One region of the Colwellia meonggei genome, then DNA from elsewhere that is predicted to be linked to it. Evidence: predicted binding sites of a transcription regulator. Region 1 holds the regulator's gene; the other holds the start of a gene.
The links. The regulator sigma-54, encoded in region 1, starts transcription at its own class of promoters, with help from an activator protein. The targets are predictions, from matches to a motif close to GTTGGCACGNNNNTNGNNT.

Region 1 (10,786 bases):
CCAAGCTTATTGATAATTTTTACTTGGCGGTTTATCGGCATAGACAAGGGAGTTAAGAGCTAGCTAGGGCTAAATCGCGGTGACGAGATTGCACGTCATCACGCTCTTTACGCATATTATTGGCAAGTAATTCCGCGATATAAACAGATCTGTGCTTACCACCCGTACAACCTATGGCGATAGTGACGTAACTACGATTATTACGCTCAAGGTGCGGTAACCAAGTCATCATAAAGCTGTTTATTTGCCAGATAAACTTGGTCACTATTGGTTGGCTTGCTAAGAAATCTTGCACTGGTTTATCTAAACCTGTGTAGCCTTTCAATTCTTTATCCCAATAAGGGTTAGGTAGGAAGCGAGCATCGAAAACATAATCGGCATCTTGAGGAACGCCGTGCTTGAAACCAAAAGATTCGAAAACAATAACCATTGAGCCAGATTTTTTGCCTAAAATTCTTTCTCGTACCAAATCAGCCAATTGGTGTGGTGAAAGTTGGCTGGTATTAATATATAAATGCGCGCGAGTCGCAATTGGTGCAAGTAATTGCTTTTCCAGTGCAATCGCTTGATCAAGGGCGATATTTTGTTTAATTAAAGGGTGTAAACGTCGAGTTTCACTAAACCGGCGAATGAGATCGCTATCATCAGCATCTAAATAGAGTAAGTTTAATTCAACCGCGCTGGGCAGGTAATCGATAATCTCTGGAACATCATTCGGGTCGGCGGGTAAATTACGAACATCAAGGCTAACGGCAACATTCTCGTAATCATTGATCACAGTATGGGTTAATGCGGGCAACAAATTAACCGGAATGTTATCAACACAATAATAGCCTAAATCTTCTAAGACTCTAAGTGCCACACTTTTACCTGAGCCGGAACGGCCACTGACAATGATTAATTTCACTGGTAATTAACTCGCTTGTTGGATTAATTCAAAAAGTGCTTGGTTACTTTCACATTTACGAACTTGTTTACAAAACTGTTTGTCGCGAAATATCTCGGCGATGCTTTGTAATGTACATAAATGATTTTGACACTCAGCTTCGGCAACAAATAGCGCAATAAAAATATCGACAGGTCTATGATCTATGGCATCAAAGTTTATCGCTTGTTCTGTAGTAATAACTACCGCAATTGGCTTATCAGCAGTATCTAAACGTCCGTGAGGAATTGCAATTCCGTTACCAATTCCAGTAGAGCCCATTTTTTCACGCTTAACCAAGCTCTCTAACAATTGAAAAGTATCGTGATTAGGCAATTTTTCAGAGGCCAAGCTACTTAAATATTCTAATATGCGTTTTTTACTGGAGCCCGGAGCTGCACATATAGTGCAGTCCGGTGTCAAGATGTCTTGCAACTTCATAATTACTTCAAAAACCTAATGCGAAGGGGGATATTAGTGTTTACTAATTTTGCCTTTATATTTTAATATTTGGCGGTCAAGTTTATCAATCAGTGAATCGATTGAAGCGTACATATCACTATTTTCGGCTTTGGCATGTACTTCACTACCACTTAAATGCACCGTTGATTCGGCAATTTGATTAAGCTTTTCCACCGTTAACACGACATGAACATTATTGATATGATCAAAATGTCGCTCTAGTTTTTCAAATTTTCCATTAACATAATCACGTAATGAATCGGTAACATCGACATGGTGTCCGGTAAGATTAATTTGCATATGCTTCAATCCTCTTTTTCGGGTAAATAAACCAAGCCTACAATAGGCTTTTACGTTGATTCGATGGTGGTATCGAAAGTGACTCGCGATATTTAGCTATGGTACGTCTCGCCACTTTAATACCTTGTTCTGCAAGAATATCTGCCATTTTACTATCGCTCAGTGGCTTGGCCGGTACTTCTGCAGAAACTAACTTTTTAATTAACTCACGAATGGCAGTTGATGAACACTCGCCACCATTCTCAGTACTGACATGGCTAGAAAAGAAATATTTTAATTCGAAAATGCCTCGTGGCGTGTGCATATATTTTTGTGTGGTAACACGCGAAATGGTTGATTCATGCATATCAACAGCTTCAGCAATATCGTTCAATACCATAGGACGCATGGCTTCAGGGCCATGTTCAAAAAATCCTTGTTGGCGTTGAACGATACAATTTGACACTTTTAATAGGGTATCATTACGGCTTTCGAGACTTTTTATAAACCACTTAGCTTCCTGCAGGTTTGAACGAATAAATTGCGAGTCAGTAGATGATTTCATTGAACGTGACATCGCGGCATATTGCTGGTTTACCGAAAGCTTAGGTGCAGTATCAGGATTTAGTTCAACGGTCCAACGACCATTTTTCTTTTCAACTGACACATCAGGTATAACGTATTGCTCTTCACTCTTAATAACGCTATCACCAGGGCGTGGATCAAGTGTCTGAATTAAGCGAATAACTTCACGTAATTGATCTTCTTTTAGGCGTAATTTACGCATTAATTGGCGATAGTCGCGATTACCAAGTAAATCGATATATTTACCTACCGCTAATTTACTTTCCTCTAACCAAGGTGTATCGCTTGAGAACTGGTTTAATTGAATTAGTAAACACTCCGGAATAGAGCGGGCCGCGACACCTACAGGATCAAAAACATTAATACGTTTTAAAACCACTTCAATTTCGTCAAGTTCTACGTCTTCAATGCCAACACTTTCTAAAATTTCTTCAGCTGATACTGTAAGGTAACCAGCTTCATCGACAGCTTCAATAATCGCTGTTGCAATAGCCTGGTCGGTTTCGGTAAACGGTGTAAGCTCCATTTGCCAAAGTAAGTGATCTTGAATTGAGTCTTTAGTTTCGCCTTGGTAAGTATAATCTTCTGAGGCTGGGCCTACTGCGCCGCTGCTAGCACCGGCACTAAAATTATCGTCCCAAGTGGTGTCGTTATTTAATTCTTCTGGGATATCAGTTTTTGCCATACCTTCAGCAGAACTGATTTCATCGATAGTAGGAGTAGAGTCTTCACTGCCATCTGGCGTCGCTACTTCAGTGCTTTCGCCGACACTTGCGGAAAATGCTTCTTCTAAATTATCAGGGGTATTTTCGGTAGTATTAGTTTGGTTTTCATCCATTTCAAGCAGTGGATTACTTTCAAGCGCTTCCTGAATCTCTTGCTGTAGGTCTAATGTCGACAATTGCAACAATTTAATTGCTTGTTGCAATTGCGGGGTCATGGTTAGCTGTTGCCCGATACGGAGCTGCAGAGTAGGACGCATTTAGATTTTCTTTTCCCTGTTACTATTTAACACAATGTTATTTTATTGCTAAAGCTGATTTCACTATAGCGTGAATTGTTCACCTAGGTATACATCTCTTACGTGTTGATTTGCAAGAATTTGATCCGCATCACCTTCTGCAATAAGTTCACCATGGCTAACAATATACGCATGTTCACAAACGTCTAATGTTTCGCGCACGTTATGATCAGTAATTAGAATACCAATACCACGTTCCTTTAAGTGTAGGATAATTTTTTTTATATCACCTACTGAAATTGGATCAACACCTGCAAAAGGTTCATCCAACAAGATAAATTTTGGATCAGCAGCTAATGCTCGCGCAATTTCTACTCGACGACGTTCACCACCTGACAGGCTCATACCTAAATTGTCTTTAATATGACCGATATTGAACTCTTCTAATAAGTGTTCAAGTTTTTCTTCTTTTTCAACATCAGTTAATGATTTTCGCGTTTGTAAAATGGCCATTATGTTGTCGTAGACAGATAATTTCCGAAATATTGATGCTTCTTGTGGTAAGTAGCCAATACCCTTACGAGCACGTTCATGCATTGGCAGCAAAGTTAAATCTTCTTCGTTAAGTACAATAGCTCCGCTATCATTATTGACTAAACCAACAATCATATAGAACGAGGTGGTTTTTCCTGCACCATTAGGACCAAGTAAACCAACAATTTGCCCAGCAGAAACTTTTAAACTGACATTTTTAACAACTTTTCGGCCTTTGTAAGATTTTGCTAAACCGGTTGCTGATAAGGTAGATATTGGCATTTAATTTTGCTGTTCCTTTGATTTTTTCGGTAGTTCAGGCTTACTTTTAGGCTGCAAAACTGTTTCAACAACCGTATTTTCTAAGCTTTCTGCATTAACGTATTCAGTTTCAAAGTTATAGGTGATTTTATTGCCACTTACTTCACTGCCTTCTTGTGTTAGTAAAGCGTTGCCAGAAATAATGACGATACTCTTTGCAGGTTCGTATCTAATCTCATTGGCTTGTAAATTAATTGGGCTGCCATCTTCAAGGGTTTGTTCAAAGGTAGCAGGTGAACCTTTGGCAATATAAATTTTATCTTCGCTGTCAGCTTGAGCAATAACTTGCACTAACTCGGCGTTAATAGTGAGTGTGCCTTGCGAAATAATAACATTGTCGATATAACTGAAAATTTTATTTTTTAGATCGGCAGCTTGCCGTGATGAAGAAATTTTGATTTCTTGGTCAACATCAAATTTTTCAGCATTTACTGCCGGTATTAATAATATTGCTGCAGTAATACAGGCTAAGCTAGCTTTTAGTTTTTTTGTAAATGGTTTGTACATGTTCTGTCAATGTCATCTGTGTTGAGTTTAAGTCTACAATTAATCCTGAGCCATACATAGTAAATCCTTTACCTAATATCAGAATAGTTTGTTCTGAGCTGATAATATTGCTTTTTAAATCCATTTCTAAGTTTTTTCCGTGCACTTCTTGGATCAAACTTTCCTTATCGGTGGCTATTAAGCGCACACGATTCTCTAACCGAACTCGGTTATTGTTGTATAATGTGCCCTCGTTAGCCGTAACTTGCCAAGTTGGCTTGTTATTTTTTGGATACAAAGTATAACGAGGGTATTCAAAGTGTGTGACCTCTAATTGCGCATAATGTTCCATACGTTGTGCTTCAACAACGTATGATAAGTCACCTGCTTCTTGATAAATATCGCTATTAAGGTTCTCAGCAATAAACTCTGGTTCATTACTGTTTTCAAGAATATCAGTGTCAACTTCTTTCGCGGCATACCATTCCATTAGGCCATATGTTCCTATAGCAAAAATAAAAAATGCTATGGTTGCACTGTATATTCTATTCATATGCTGGCGCCTGTGGCATTTGCTAAGGTGTTTTGACTTTGCATAATCAAATCACAAACTTCGCGTACAGCGCCAAAACCACCACGCGTGTAGGTAATATAATCACAGGTATTGATAATTGCTGGGTGGGCGTCACTAACGGCAATACTTAAGCCGACATAATTTAAACACTCAAAATCTGGCATATCATCGCCAATATAGGCGATTTCTTCAGCTGTAAGGTTTAATGATTCTGCCATTGCTTTTAATGCAGGTAGCTTATCTTCTTGCCCTTGCACTATATGTTTTACGTTTAAGGCGCTCATCCGGGTTTGAACAATATTCGATTGTCGACCGGTAATAACGCCAACGTCAACACCGCTGGCTCCTAACGCTTTAATGCCATAACCATCTTTAGTATGAAAGGCTTTTAACTCTTCACCTGCATTGCCTAAGTAAATACGTCCGTCAGAAAAAACACCATCAATATCGCAGATAAAGAGCTTAATGTTTTTTGTTTTTTGCCAAATGTTATCGGCTACCGCCCCGTATAAACTATTCAAGGTTATATCACTCCTGATTTGAGTAAGTCGTGCATATTCATGGCACCAATTGGCTGATTGTTATGATCGACTATGATTAAGCCATTAATCTTTTTATCTTCCATTATTTTTAATGCTTCAGCCGCTAACATTGTTTGTTCGGCTACATAGGGTTGTTCGGTCATTACGCTAGTTATTGCGTCTTGATGAATATCAATTTTAGCGTCTAAAATTCTGCGTAAATCGCCGTCAGTAAATAAACCTATTAAAGTACTGCTCTTATCAACAACAGCTGTCATACCTAGCCCTTTTAGCGACATTTCAACTAAAGCATCTTTAATTTTTGCATCAGCGTTAACAACAGGTATGCGGTCATCTTTATGCATAATATCAGTTAAACGTAATAGTAGGCGCTTACCTAAACTACCACCTGGATGAGATAACGCAAAGTCGTCAGCAGTAAAGCCTCGAGCATTCAAAAGTGCAACAGCAACAGCATCGCCCATCACTAAAGTAGCAGTAGTACTCGAAGTTGGTGCTAAACCTAATGGACAAGCTTCTTGTGATACTTTGACACAAATATGGTGATCAGCAAGTTTTGCTAAGGTTGAATTGGCATTACTTGTCATAGCGATTAGTTTTGCACCAATACGTTTGATAACAGGAATAATAGCTAGCACCTCTCCGGTTTCACCAGAGTTTGAAATTGTCATCACTACATCGTCGAGGGTGATCATACCCAAATCACCGTGGCTTGCCTCACCTGGATGCACAAAAAAGGATGGTGTGCCGGTACTCGCCAAGGTTGCAGCTATTTTACCGCCAATATGCCCAGATTTACCCATGCCGATAACAATAACTCGGCCTGTACAATGAAACATGAGTTCACAAGCTTTTGCGAAATCATCATCAATAAATGTTGATAATTCTGCGATAGCATTTTGTTCTATTTCAATAACGTTTTTTGCTAGTTGCTTAAAGTTTTTCATCTTATATACCGCAAGTTAGGCTTTTAGCTGACTAAATAGTAAAACTTGATATCCAATAAATACTGCTAATAATAGTAAACCTTTTGCTCGCGTGATGCGAAACTTGCCACCACGACTAAAACATAAAATAAATAATAAAAAGGTTGTTGCCAGCATGTATGGTGCGTCACGTGATGCAGCTGCTTGGTCTATATTACCGGGGGCAATTAAGCCAGCCAGTGACAGTACCGCTAAAATATTAAAAATATTTGAGCCAATAATGTTACCTAAAGCCAGGTCATCTTCTTTTTTAATTATACTCATCACGCTGGCAGCAAGCTCTGGCAAACTAGTTCCAACCGCAATAACCGTTAAACCAATCACTAAGTCACTAATACCAAAGGCTTTAGCAATAAAAATTGATGAGTCTACTAAAAAGTTTGCACTTAGTGGTAGAAGTATCATGCCAAAAATTAACCAGAAAAATGAGCGAGGTTTACTAACAGCTTCAGGCACTTCTTGCTCAGCCTCTAAGACCATTTTATCGTCAATCGGATTTTGTTTTGCGCGCTTTAGTGTAACCAATAATAAAATAGCGAGATATGAGACAAAGCCAATAATTAGTAGTAAGCCTTCAATAAAGCTGAAGTTACTGTCTGCTAGCATGTATGTTGCAATTGCTGTGATCAGTAATATCAAGGGAATTTCACGTTTGATAGTCGAAGATGAAACAGATAATGGATGAAATAAAGCGGTTAAACCTAGCACTAAAGCAATGTTAGTAATATTTGAGCCAATAGCATTTCCAACGGCGGTGTCGGGGTTACCATGTAACGAAGCGGTACCAGCTATCATCATTTCTGGGGCCGAGGAGCCCATTGCAACGATAGTTAAGCCGATAATCATCGGAGAAATTCCATAATTACGTGCTAATGATGACGCACCAAATACAAATTTGTCTGCACTCCACACTAATGTAATTAGTGAAAGTAATAAGATCAAAATTTGGATGAACATTCAAAGCTCCTGTGGCTAAGGTAAATTTACTATCTTGTGCGAATAATGAAATAAAGAGGAATTATAAACCAATGATGGAATTTGATGACACCCTACTCGTACTCATAACTGCTGATTTTGCCAACAAGCTTGTCGGGCATTGGTCATTATAAACATTTTCTAATATTTTTGGCAGATGCATTCGTGAAATTATCAATAAAAGCACTACAGCACGAAATTAACCATTAGCAAAGTCGATCTTACACTTTATTACATTTACATACTCTTTTAGTACCAATTATTTATCAATTTGTAATGACTGTATTGTTGCTCTGGGGTAGAATTCTTCGCTATAAGACAATAATAAACAATGATGTTAGCCCCCAAATATATGTCCGAAATTTTAGTTGATATAAAAGATATGACCTTTAAGCGTGATGAACGTGTCATTTATGACGGCATCAGTTTATCTATCCCTAAAGGTAAAGTAACTGCCATTATGGGTCCAAGTGGTATTGGTAAAACAACATTATTACGTCTTATTGGTGGTCAAATAAAACCAGAAGCTGGGCAAATATTATTTGACGGTCATAACATTCCTAAATTATCTCGTAATGCATTATACGATGTGCGCAAACGCATGAGTATGCTGTTTCAAAGTGGTGCGCTTTTCACTGATATGAGTGTTTATGACAATATCGCTTTTCCGATGCGAGAGCATACCGAATTATCAGAAGACTTGATTGAAAAAATGGTGCTAATGAAATTAGAAGCCGTTGGTTTGCGTGGCGCAAGAAACTTACGTCCAAGTGAACTATCAGGTGGAATGGCACGTAGAGCCGCATTGGCTCGGGCAATCGCGTTAGATCCAGAATTAATCTTATATGATGAGCCATTTGCCGGACAAGATCCTATTTCGATGGGCGTTATTGTTCGTTTGATTCGTGAGCTTGGCCAAGCATTAGGCTTAACTTCAGTTGTTGTTTCGCACGATGTACCAGAAGTGATGAGCATAGCTGATTATATTTATATCATTGCTGAACAAAAAATTATTGGTCAAGGAACGCCTGAAGAAATTCATGAACAAACATCACCATTAGTTCAGCAGTTTGTTAAAGGTGAAGCTGATGGTCCTGTGCCATTTCACTTCCCAGCAGCATCGTATCGTGATGAACTTATTGGCCGGGGTGATAAGTAATGAAACAAATTCAAGCTTTAGGCGGTACGATCATTAACCTTATTTCTGGCTTAGGTCGTGCGTTATTGATGTTAGCATCAGCACTATTTCACATGCCAAACCCACGGAAAGGTTTTCCGCTGTTGATGAACCAATTGTACTCAGTTGGTGTGTTGTCATTGGTCATTATATTAGTTTCAGGCTTATTCATTGGCATGGTATTAGCGCTGCAAGGCTATACCATATTAGTCGGTTATGGTGCGGAAGCGAGTTTAGGTCCTATGGTCGCTTTGTCATTATTACGTGAGCTTGGTCCTGTTGTTGCTGCGTTGTTATTTGCTGGCCGCGCAGGCTCAGCACTAACAGCAGAAATAGGCTTAATGAAAGCAACAGAGCAGTTATCAAGCCTTGAAATGATGGCGGTTGATCCATTACGTCGCGTTGTCGCACCAAGATTTTGGGCAGGTTTTATTAGCTTACCTTTGTTGGCGGCAATATTTTCAGCTATTGGTATTCTTGGCGCTCACTTAGTTGGTGTTGATTGGCTTGGAGTTGATAGCGGTACGTTTTGGTCGGTTATGCAAGCACAAGTGTCATTTGAGAAAGATATTCTCAACGGTATTATTAAAAGTTTAGTGTTTGCATTTGTAGTGACTTGGATTGCTGTTTATAAAGGTTACGCGTGTGAACCTACCTCGGAAGGAATTAGCCGAGCAACAACGTCAACGGTTGTACAATCGTCGTTATTGGTATTGGGATTAGATTTTGTTTTAACAGCGTTAATGTTCGCAAACTAGTGCTTGCTGTTATTTAGTTAAATATTTTTTGAATTTGGTGGAAGACATGGTGTCGAAAAAAGTAGAGTTATTGGTTGGTTTGTTTGCGGCGATAGGTATTGCTGCGTTATTAATGCTAGCACTGAAAGTAGCTGACAGTGGAATATCAGGCAATGGTGCAACTTATCAGCTGTATGCCAAGTTCGACAATATTGGTGGTTTAAAAGTACGCTCGCCAATTAAAGTTGGTGGTGTTGTTGTTGGGCGAGTAAGCGATATTTCGCTAGATCCTGATGATTATACGCCAGTAGTAACTTTAGATATTCACGCTGAGTATGATGACTTTTCTGAAGCAACGTCGGTTTCTATATTAACTGCGGGTTTATTGGGAGAGCAATATGTTGGCTTACTACCGGGCTTTATTGATGAGTCTGTAGATACTTTGCAGCCTGGTGATTTTATTGAAGACACTAAACCAGCGTTAGTACTAGAAGAACTAATCGGCCAGTTTTTATTTAGCCAAGGGAGTGATGACTAATTATGATCAATCGTCTAGTTAAAAAAGTTGTATTTTGTTTGGCAATGTTGGGCTTATCGGGCGTGGTGAACGCTGATGTCGATAAAAAAGACCCGTATAAAATGATTAAAACTGTTGCTGATATTACCTTTACTCGTTTTGCCAATGAGCAAAGTGAAATACGTAAAGAGCCAAATTTATTAAAAAATATCGTCCGTGAAGAATTGATGCCTTATGTGAATTATCAATATGCGGCATATAAAGTTATTGGTAGTAACTTTAAGAAAACTAAAAAAGCGGATCGTGCTAAATTTGTACCAGCATTTAGAGATTATCTTATTACCTCATATGCTCAGGTGTTCACCTTATACAACAACCAAAAGGTAGAGTTTGCTCCAGCGAAGAATTTTTCAAAAGAGCGAGTTGTTTCGGTAGATACTAGCGTTATTGAGCCAGGACGCGCGCCAATAAATATATCTTTTCGTGTTCGTAAGCACAAAAAAACCGGTGAGTGGAAAGCTTACGACATGGTTGCTGAAGGTATTAGTTTACTTGATAGTAAACAAGCAGAATTAAGTAGTTTAATTCGTCAGAAAGGCTTGCCACATGTTACGGCAATGCTGAAAGAAAAAAGTGCAAAAAATATTGTTTTTAAGTAATCACGCTTAAAATATTATTATTAGAGTAAAGTTAAAATAGCGTATTATGACGTTATCAGTAGGTTG
Region 2 (10,786 bases), on a different contig from region 1:
CATTAGCAACCTCAAGGTTTTGCAACGTAATAACCTTATCAGTATCAGTAAAGTTGCCATCAATTACATATTCGAATGACACCACATCAAAATCTGCACTGGCTAATTGAGATTGTTTGGTCGCGCTAATATCTAGCTCAACTATTGCTGCAGGTACAATTGTTATCTGTTCGGAGTTGTCATTAAGTTTAAGCTCAGAAATATCGGGACCTATTGATAATAAATACGGTGCTTCACTGACTTTAGCTGCATAAATTAGTGCTTTTAGGTTATCCGGCTTGATGTTGTTTTCATATGCGGTGCAATCTTGAAAAAATGATGTACCTAATTCAAATGTAATGGCCGCAACGCCAAGTTCACCGTAACTAACATTGTCACTCGTACCATCAGTAGCATACAGCCCTATTGATTGCTGCGGTGCATAACCATTAAACCAAGCTAATTTATTACCTAGATGTAAAAAGCCAATATTATTTGGAGATAGTCCCTCTTTATGACCATAAGGCCATAAAATTAACCGCCCATAACTGTGAAGATCTAAATGTAGACCGCTTTTATTTTTTGGTGCAGCGTCAGAGTCATTTTCGCCACGCTCATCAGGGAACAATGAACGAATGTAATTAGAAACCGCCTGAGTTTCAGGCTCAGATTCTGCTGATATACCGCGATAGACTTCTGAGCACTCATTGCCACTTGAGCCATTTGCTGTAACACCCCAAGTTTGCGCAAAGTTTCGATTAAGGTCGACACCAACGGTAGAGCCCGCACAATGATTACTATTGGTATTTTTACGTTGAAAGATTTGATTTTCAGCAATTTTTCGGCCGTCGGGATTCATATGCAGCATTAAATGCACTTCCCGATTATCAACAATCCACTTCGCTTCTGCATTAGTTTGATAATTATTCAATAACCATTTAGCAAAATCTAAATTAAGAGCTGCAGGGGCATACTCTCTCGCATGCATACTACTATGAACAAAAAGAATTGGTTTAGGCTGAGTTAATTCGGTGTTAGTGATTTTCAATACCATTAAGTCATAACCACCTTGCTGACTAACTTTTCTCCATGAATCGCCAACATCTTGCCATGAGGCTAATTTAGGGAAGTTATCTGCTAAAGCTTGTGCTTGACTATAGGTACCTTCAACCGTTTCAAAGCACGAAAAACCGGAGATAGGGTCTTCGGCTGAATTACTTTTGGGAAAAACTGTTTTGTTATCAGCAAAGGTTTTTGAAAACTCGTTAGTCCATGCAAGTGCTGGTTCAATTTTAAAACCACGATCTAACAGCAATGCTTTCTCTGTTTCGCTTAATGTCGCAATTAGAAATTTTTCTTTATGATTCACTTCCAATATCGCATGATGTAGTGAAATTAAAGCCTGATTAGCAAGCACTTGATCTGAATAAGTGACTTTTGAAAATGTTGGTTGCTTATTTGCGTAAGTGGATAAGCTGATCATTAGCGATACAACTAACAAAACACCAAAAAGCGCTCGTAATAAAATATTCATTCAATACCTTTGTGACATTAATGTATTAACTTACAGCATTTATTAACATTAATTTAACAATATTAAAAGTTTAATTCGATAATTAACCTGATATCTGTATTAAATAAAACAAAAAAGTCGCAGTAGCGACTTTTCTCTTATCATTAAAATTTCAGTATGATAAAAATTAAATACTTGCTAGCGCACTATAATTGGCCATGACATATTCATGAAAAATAGAGCACAAAATAAAAAGCTACTGTAATGCTAATTGCCACTTACCACTGTAGGTGCGGTCGTTAAATGTTGAAGAAGAACTCGACTCTACTTCCCTATTAACGCGAACCAAACGCGTTCCATCGATTTCAAACTGCGAAGTTATTTCGCTTTCTGCTGTCATAGAAAAGAAGATATAAGCACTACCCTTACCTGAGTAGCTCATTCGCGTTTCAATAGGGACCCCTTTCTCATTAATTAACACTTTGTAACTACCATTAAATTTACTGACATAGCCGCGTATTTTCTTATCATCAATAAAGCTTTCTAGTGGTAATTTAAAATTTAACACTCGCACGCTTTGGTTCAAATAATCTGTACTCGTTTCGCCTACGAACTCACCTTGCTCGATTAAATCTAATATTGTTTGCGCAGAAGAGAAAAGCGGAATTAACGAAGAGGCAGAGAGTATTTCAGCGCCATTTAACACCGGAGTATCAGCTTCTTCGTCGGTCATTTTGAGTCGATTTTCTTCGGCAATACGATTTAACACATATTTTGAATAACGAATATCTAAGCCTTCAATACTTTCCGATAACGTTGACTGTATCGCGCCTGTTTTTAACTTCTTATCTTGCCCTTCTCCTCTACTTTCAGAAAAAGAAACATCTAAAACTCCTGTGATAGGCTCACTACCGTTAAGCTTGTTCAGCGCTTGTTTCAATTCAGCGACACTATCGGCCCAAACGGGTAGTGATAAAGAAAAGCATAAAAGCCCGACGGCGAAAGATTGCGTGTTAGTCAATGCCATAAATTACCTTTTTATTATTATATTGCTAATATTTGCTTGCTCGAATGGCAATATTTATAACTTAAATTTCAAATTAATTTCAATATCAGTATGCTAAAGAAGTGTTACTAACCATTTCATTTTAAATATTATTTTATATTAAGTCCTAGAATATAAAATGATTTAACAATATTTTATTTATCAATTAAGCAACTTAACTGAAGATCAAAAAAGCTCGCCTAAAAGCGAGCCATTTTATTGGAATTACAAAGCATTATTAATTTTACATATATCATCTATTGTTCATTGAGTATTCAGAGAGCTTATCCCTTAAATTTACGAGACGCTAAACCGATTAACCCTAATGCTAAAATAGCTAATGTTGTTGGTTCTGGAACATCAGTCGTCCTATTCGCAACAAAGAATAACTTTTCGTATGATGAACTTGAGTTTAGCCCTGTAATATCATTAATCCTATAACCGCCAGTAAAACTTAAAGTATGCAAACACATGCTATTCGGACTAGAAGAAACATCACATTGGTTATTACTTACCGTATCACTTAATACCGTAAATCCCCAAGACCAGTTATTTGAAAACCACCAGTTAGCTCCATTTACTACATGAGTAGTACTTGTTTGCCCCGTATCAAAAGTTACTTCATCTAGCAAACCATGTGCAAGTGACAGTAAATTATTACTTCCTGTCGCTCTCCCTGCCATCATCAAATAATCACCGTCGCAAACATCTAATACATTTTCAGCGAAATTACCAATGGTCACACTCATGGTTTCTTGATAACAAAGAGTCCACCCTCCACCGGTAACAGTAGAAATATCTATGTTTGATTGAACACCAAAAGGATCGTATATAATTCCAGCGTTAGCAATTCCACTTACAGCCAAAGCAATGCTAGCAACTAAACTCTTCAAGAATTTATTTTTCATTTAAATATTCCTTTTTAATATTTATTTAACACCTTTGAAAGGTATTTGATAACGCTAAATACTTTCGATTTAATAAGCAGACAATATGCCAGCATTAAAACACAAATAAAAACAATAAATTAACAGTTACTCGGAATTACATATTTACACATTTGTAAAATAACCTGACACTAGGCTATACTCTAAAAACTAAACTCGTTTTCAGTATTATTTTCACTTTTCAGCACATTAAAACTAAAAAGAGCTACTGTTAAAAACAGTAGCTCTAAACTTATTCAATAGCCTACTAAGTAAGTGGGCTTTTATAAAATGATAAGTAACTACATCATTTCTACAGCAATTGCTGTTGCTTCACCACCACCGATACAAAGTGATGCTAAACCTTTGCTCAAGCCTTTATTCTTCAATGCGTGAATTAACGTCACCATGATACGCGCGCCACTAGCGCCTAAAGGATGACCTAAAGCACATGCGCCACCGTTCACGTTTACTTTCGCTACGTCTAATTCAAGTTCTTTAATACCTAACATAGTTACCATGGCAAACGCTTCATTGATTTCAAACAAATCAACATCTGCAGTTGTCCAATTAGCTTTTGCTAGCACTTTTTTCATTGCGCCAACAGGTGCTACCGTAAACTCTGCCGGCTTTTGAGCATGCATAGCATGCGCTACAATCTTACATAAAGGCGTTAAACCACGCTTTTGTGCTTCTGATAACTTCATCATCACAAGTGCTGCTGCACCATCAGAAATCGAGCTTGAGTTAGCGGCGGTAATCGTACCGTCTTTCTTAAAGGCTGGACGTAAGCTAGAAATTTTATCAGGGCGTGCATTACCAGGCTGTTCATCAATTTCAAAAATTGAATCACCACGACGAGATTTAATCGTTACTGGTGCAATTTCATTGGCAAATGCGCCATCAGCAATTGCTGCATTAGCACGTCCTAAAGAACGAATGGCATAGGCGTCCATATCTTCACGGCTAAATGCTGATTCATCAGCTGTTTCTTGCGCAAAACAACCCATAGCAATACCATCGTAGGCATTTTCTAAACCATCAGTCATCATATGATCAAGTATTTGGCCGTGACCCATTTTAATACCTGAACGCCCTTTTGGCATTAAATGCGGAGCGTTAGTCATACTTTCCATGCCACCAGCAACAGCTACATCGATAGAGCCAGCTAATAAAGCATCATGTGCTTGCATCGCTGCTTTCATACCTGAACCACAAACTTTATTAATAGTGGTACAAGCAGTTGATAAATCTAATTCTGCTTCTAAAGCCGCTTGACGAGCAGGTGCTTGCTTTAAGCCAGCAGGTAATACACAGCCCATGATTACTTCATCGACTTGATCATTTGATAAGTTAGCATCTTGCATAGCACCGCGAATAGCAGTAGCACCTAAACTGGTTGCACTCACAGCTGATAAACCGCCCATAAAACCGCCCATAGGGGTTCGTTTAGCAGCAACAATAACGATAGGATCTTGAGTAGACATAAAGCTCTCCGACAAAGTGTTTTTCGATATTATTCGATAACTCATTACAAGAATCGATAAGAATTGCGCAACAGATTAACTTAAATTTACCTTTACGCCAACGTAAACTTTATGGACCTTTAGTCTAATAACTATAAATTATTACAAAATTGACAATCATTCTTTACAGCATCAGAAACTAACATTTTATTTACATAGCCCAGGTCGCACTTTACGTTAACGTAAACTTATTGTATGGTAGCCAATAAATTAGGAAATAGCGTTTAACGGTGAGTAACAACATGGGCGATAAGAACCACGTCACCTTCTCAATTGGCGAACTAGCTCGGGAGTTTGATATAACAACCCGAAGTATTCGTTTTTACGAAGATCAAGGCTTAATACTGCCTACTCGTAAGGGACAAACAAGAATATACAACCAAAGAGACAGAGTTCGACTAAAGTTAATTCTACGCGGTAAACGCTTAGGCTTTTCATTGGCAGAAACAGGTCGCTTGTTCGAACTTTACGATGCGGATAAATCAAGCGCAACACAATTAAATACCATAATGGACTTAATTGCTGAAAAGAAAAATGATCTAAACCAACAACTAGAAGATATTCAAGCCGTTTTAATTGAATTAACAGGTTTAGAGAATAATTGTCAGGAAGCATTAGCTTCAATAGATAAATAACATTACCCGCTTAGGCGCATAACAAATTAAGTAATAGTTAGGGCTGTGCACACTTGCCGGTGTTAACAACACAAACAATTATTAGAAGGTACAACTATGATTTCTACATTTTCTTCAATGAATTTTAATTTAGGCGAAACCGTTGACATGATCCGTGACACAGTTAACGCCTTTGCTCGCGATGAAATAGCTCCTCGTGCAGAAAAAGTTGATCAAGACAACGAATTTCCAATGGATTTATGGCGCAAATTTGGTGACTTAGGTTTATTAGGCATGACCGTAGATGAAGAATATGGTGGTTCTAACTTAGGTTACTTAGAGCACATGGTTGCTATGCAAGAAATTTCTCGCGCATCAGCTTCTGTTGGCTTAAGTTACGGCGCTATGTCTAACTTATGTTTAAACCAATTAAACAAAAACGGTAACCATGAGCAAAAAGCTAAGTACTTACCAAAACTTTGTACTGGTGAACATATTGGCGCATTGGCAATGTCAGAGCCAAACGCTGGTTCGGATGTTGTTAGCATGAAATTACGCGCTGACAAAAAAGGCGATAAATACATCCTTAACGGCAATAAAATGTGGATCACTAATGGTCCAGATGCCCATGTTTATATTATTTACGCAAAAACTGACACTGCTGCGGGATCAAAAGGTATTACGGCATTTATCGTTGAGCGTGATTACCCTGGATTTTCTCGTCACCAAAAACTAGATAAATTAGGTATGCGCGGTTCAAATACCTGTGAATTAGTTTTCCAAGATTGTGAAGTTCCTGCTGAAAATATTTTAGGTGAGGAAGGTAAAGGTGTTCGCGTTCTAATGTCAGGCTTAGACTACGAACGTTTAGTATTAACAGGCGGTCCATTAGGTATTATGGATGCATGTATGGACTTAGTTGTTCCTTACATTCACGACAGAAAGCAATTTGGCCAATCAATTGGTGAATTTCAGTTAATTCAAGGCAAAATTGCTGACATGTACACGCAAATGAATGCCGCTAAATCTTACGCTTACATGTGTGCAATGGCAGCTGATCGCGGCGAAACTACCCGTAAAGATGCTGCTGGTGTAATTTTGTATTCAGCTGAACTTGCTACAAAAATGGCATTAGACGCGATTCAATTACTTGGCGGTAACGGTTATATCAACGAATTCCCAGCCGGTCGATTATTACGTGATGCTAAATTATATGAAATTGGCGCAGGTACATCAGAAATTCGCCGTATGTTAATTGGGCGTGAGTTATTTAACGAATCGGTTTAGTGTAATTTTTCTCATTGCCAATGAGCGCGATTTCTTTGTCAAAAATACACTCATAGACGACTATGCTTAGTATTTTTTCCTTGAACTCACGCCATTGGCTTCGATAAAGCTAAATAGTGAACCAATTCAGTAATTAAATTTAAATAAGAAAAAATAAAAGAATTAAACTTTCTGTGACTATTGCTATTGATTACTTTTAGCACAATCAAGTGTTAGAAAGTCAAAACAATATCAATGTGCATTGTTAACTTACTGACATTAACAACGTCAAAAATTAACAAAACGAACAACAAATAAAAGGTTATACCGTGGCTAAGATAATATCGAAAATCAATCCCCGCAGCCCTGAATTCATCGAAAATGCTGAGCATATGCAACTGCAAGTTGATGACTTAAAAGTTAAATTAGAAGAAATTAAACTAGGTGGTGGCGAACGTAGTCGTGAACGTCATTTATCTCGTGGTAAGTTACTACCAAGAGACCGTGTTTACGCCCTACTTGATCCAGGCTCAGCATTTCTTGAATTATCACAATTAGCCGCTTATGAAGTTTACGATGACAACGTACCAAGCGCCGGCATTATCACAGGTATTGGCCGAGTTGGCGGCCAAGAATGTGTTATCGTCGCCAATGACGCAACGGTAAAAGGTGGTACTTATTATCCACTAACTGTTAAAAAGCATTTACGCGCGCAAACTATCGCCCAAGAAAATAACTTACCATGTATCTACTTGGTTGACTCGGGTGGTGCAAACCTACCAAACCAAGACGACGTTTTTCCAGATAAAGAGCATTTTGGCCGTATCTTCTTTAATCAAGCCAACATGTCAGCACAAAGTATTCCACAAATTGCCGTGGTTATGGGTTCATGTACCGCTGGTGGTGCGTACGTGCCTGCAATGGCTGATGAATCAATAATCGTGAAAGAACAAGGTACGATATTCTTGGCAGGCCCACCGTTAGTAAAAGCGGCAACCGGTGAAGTGGTTAGTGCTGAAGATTTAGGTGGCGCCGATGTGCATTGTCGTACTTCAGGTGTTGCTGATCATTACGCACAAAATGATCATCACGCTTTAGAAATTGCCCGCAATGCCGTCAGTAATTTAAACCGTGTTAAACCAGTACAAATGGCAATTCAAGAAGTGGCGGAACCCGCTTACTCTGGTGAAGAAATTTACGGTATTGTACCTAAAGATTCTCGCCAACCATTTGATGTTCGTGAAATTATAGCTCGTGTCGTTGATGGCAGCGAATTCGACGAATTTAAAGCGCTTTACGGCACAACATTAGTCTGTGGCTTTGCCCGCATCTACGGTTACCCTGTCGGTATTGTTGCCAATAATGGCATTTTATTTGGCGAGTCTGCACAAAAAGGCGCTCACTTTATTGAGCTTTGTGCGCAACGTAAAATTCCTTTAGTGTTTTTACAAAACATTACAGGCTTTATGGTTGGCCAGCAGTATGAAGCCGGTGGTATCGCAAAACACGGCGCTAAAATGGTAACAGCCGTAGCAACAGCACAGGTTCCAAAATTCACTATTTTAATTGGTGGTAGTTTCGGTGCCGGTAACTATGGCATGTGTGGCCGAGCTTACGACCCCCGTTTCCTATTTATGTGGCCAAATTCGCGCATTTCAGTGATGGGCGGCGAACAAGCTGCGGGCGTACTTGCACAAGTTAAACGCGACCAAAAAGATAAACGTGGTGAAACATGGAGCGAGCAAGAAGAAGCTGACTTCAAACAACCAATTATCGACAATTATGAGCATCAAGGTCATCCATATTATGCCTCTGCTCGCTTGTGGGATGATGGTGTGATTGACCCAGCGGACACTCGCCAAGTACTCGGCTTAGCTATTTCAGCTTCTTTAAACAAACCTATTGAAGAGACCAAATTTGGTCTGTTTAGAATGTAGGGAGAAGTTGACTATGTTTACCCATCAAAATATTACAAGTCCTAGCGAACAAGTTTTATTTGACGTTGACAGCCGTGGTGTCGCTACTGTCACCATGAATAACCCTGATAAGCACAATGCCTTTGATGACAGTATTATTTTTGCACTAAGCCACTTATTTCATGAAATTGCAAAATGTCATGACATCAAAGTCATGGTATTGGCTTCAACCGGTAAAAGCTTTTCTGCTGGTGCTGATTTAGGTTGGATGAAACGTATGGCGTCTTACTCTTATGAAGAGAATTTAGCAGATGCCAATGCTTTAGCCCATATGTTAAAAAATCTTAATTTTTTACCTCAACCTACCATTGCTAAAGTGCAAGGTGCAGCCTTTGGCGGCGCAGTTGGACTAGCAAGTTGTTGTGACATTGTATTGGCTAGTGAAAAAGCCAGTTTTTGTTTAAGCGAAGTAAAACTGGGCTTAATTCCTGCCACTATTAGTCCGTATGTGGTGAATGCGATTGGTCAAAAAGCCAGTCGACGTTACTTTCAAACTGCTGAACGATTCTTTGCTGACAAAGCGCAACAACTAGGTTTAGTTGATGAAATTCTGCCATTGGAAGCATTAGATTCAGCCGTTGACAAAATGATAACGACATTACTGGAAAATGGCCCATTAGCCGTGCGCCAAGCTAAACAGTTAGCCCTTGATGTCGCTTACCAAGATATCGACGAAGCATTAATAGAAATAACCAGCGAACGCATTGCCGCGATCCGCGTATCAGCAGAAGGCCAAGAAGGTTTAAGTGCCTTTTTTGAAAAGCGCCAAGCCGCTTGGCAAGCCCCGTTGCAACAACAAGCATCACAACAAAAATCATTAGATAAAGGCGAAGGATAAACTCATGTTTACTAAAATATTAATTGCCAACCGTGGCGAAATCGCCTGTCGTGTTATTAAAACTGCACGAAAAATGGGTATTCTAACCGTTGCCGTTTATTCTGATGCCGACGCTGACTCCTTACATGTCAATATGGCTGATGAAGCTATATATATTGGTGGTTCCCCTTCGCGTGAAAGTTACCTATTATCAGAAAGAGTTATTGAAGCAGCTAAGCGCACCGGCGCACAAGCGATTCACCCAGGTTATGGTTTCTTATCTGAAAACGCCGACTTTTGTCGTATGTGTGCCGCACAAGGCATTACTTTCATTGGCCCACCGGTTGGCGCTATTGAAGCTATGGGTTCAAAATCTGCAGCTAAAAATATTATGGAAGCGGCACAAGTACCGTTAGTGCCAGGTTACCATGGCGATGACCAATCAGAGGCTGTGATCAAAAAAGCTGCCGATGATATGGGTTACCCTGTACTACTTAAAGCTACTGCAGGTGGCGGTGGTAAAGGTATGCGCCAAGTATGGAGCGAAGTAGAATTTTCTGAAGGTTTTGCAGCAGCAAAACGTGAAGCTAAATCTTCATTTGGTGACGATACCATGTTGGTTGAAAAGTACTTAACACAACCTCGTCATGTTGAAATTCAAGTATTTTGTGATAATCATGAAAATGCGGTTTATCTTTTCGAACGTGACTGTTCAGTGCAACGTCGTCATCAAAAAGTGATTGAAGAAGCACCAGCCTTTAGCATGAGTGAAGAACTACGTGCGAAAATGGGTGAATCAGCGATAAAGTCAGCACAAGCCATTGGCTATCAGGGTGCAGGTACCGTTGAATTCTTACTTGATATTGATGGTTCATTCTACTTTATGGAAATGAATACTCGCCTGCAAGTAGAGCATCCTGTTACTGAATTAATTACTGGCCAAGATTTAGTTGAATGGCAATTGCGTGTTGCTGCCGGTGAAGTATTACCTAAAGCTCAACACGAATTAAAAATCAATGGACACGCTTTTGAAGCGCGTATATACGCTGAAGATCCTAACAATGACTTTTTACCGGCAACCGGCACTTTAGACTTTTTACAACCGCCAGTTGAAAGTGAGTTTG

Region 2: the regulator sigma-54 is predicted to act here: its motif matches at 3,520-3,538, upstream of AC27E9_RS18170 (PEP-CTERM sorting domain-containing protein).

What each region holds. Positions count from the first base shown of each region.
Region 1 covers NZ_BAAJLZ010000001.1:425,691-436,476, forward strand. Annotated here, with positions in the region: gene AC27E9_RS01955 (HPr family phosphocarrier protein) at 1-41, opposite strand, end outside; gene rapZ (RNase adapter RapZ) at 53-907, opposite strand; gene ptsN (PTS IIA-like nitrogen regulatory protein PtsN) at 914-1,366, opposite strand; gene hpf (ribosome hibernation promoting factor) at 1,400-1,687, opposite strand; gene AC27E9_RS01975 (RNA polymerase factor sigma-54) at 1,725-3,233, opposite strand; gene lptB (LPS export ABC transporter ATP-binding protein) at 3,297-4,028, opposite strand; gene lptA (lipopolysaccharide transport periplasmic protein LptA) at 4,029-4,574, opposite strand; gene lptC (LPS export ABC transporter periplasmic protein LptC) at 4,540-5,106, opposite strand; gene kdsC (3-deoxy-manno-octulosonate-8-phosphatase KdsC) at 5,103-5,654, opposite strand; gene AC27E9_RS02000 (KpsF/GutQ family sugar-phosphate isomerase) at 5,651-6,616, opposite strand; gene AC27E9_RS02005 (calcium/sodium antiporter) at 6,632-7,612, opposite strand; gene mlaF (phospholipid ABC transporter ATP-binding protein MlaF) at 7,983-8,789, shown strand; gene mlaE (lipid asymmetry maintenance ABC transporter permease subunit MlaE) at 8,789-9,565, shown strand; gene mlaD (outer membrane lipid asymmetry maintenance protein MlaD) at 9,612-10,082, shown strand; gene AC27E9_RS02025 (ABC transporter substrate-binding protein) at 10,085-10,720, shown strand.
Region 2 covers NZ_BAAJLZ010000011.1:67,789-78,574, reverse strand. Annotated here, with positions in the region: gene AC27E9_RS18180 (M14 family zinc carboxypeptidase) at 1-1,513, opposite strand, end outside; gene AC27E9_RS18175 (hypothetical protein) at 1,749-2,519, opposite strand; gene AC27E9_RS18170 (PEP-CTERM sorting domain-containing protein) at 2,822-3,445, opposite strand; gene AC27E9_RS18165 (acetyl-CoA C-acyltransferase) at 3,766-4,950, opposite strand; gene AC27E9_RS18160 (MerR family transcriptional regulator) at 5,232-5,624, shown strand; gene AC27E9_RS18155 (isovaleryl-CoA dehydrogenase) at 5,721-6,890, shown strand; gene AC27E9_RS18150 (carboxyl transferase domain-containing protein) at 7,199-8,806, shown strand; gene AC27E9_RS18145 (enoyl-CoA hydratase/isomerase family protein) at 8,820-9,683, shown strand; gene AC27E9_RS18140 (acetyl/propionyl/methylcrotonyl-CoA carboxylase subunit alpha) at 9,688-10,786, shown strand, end outside.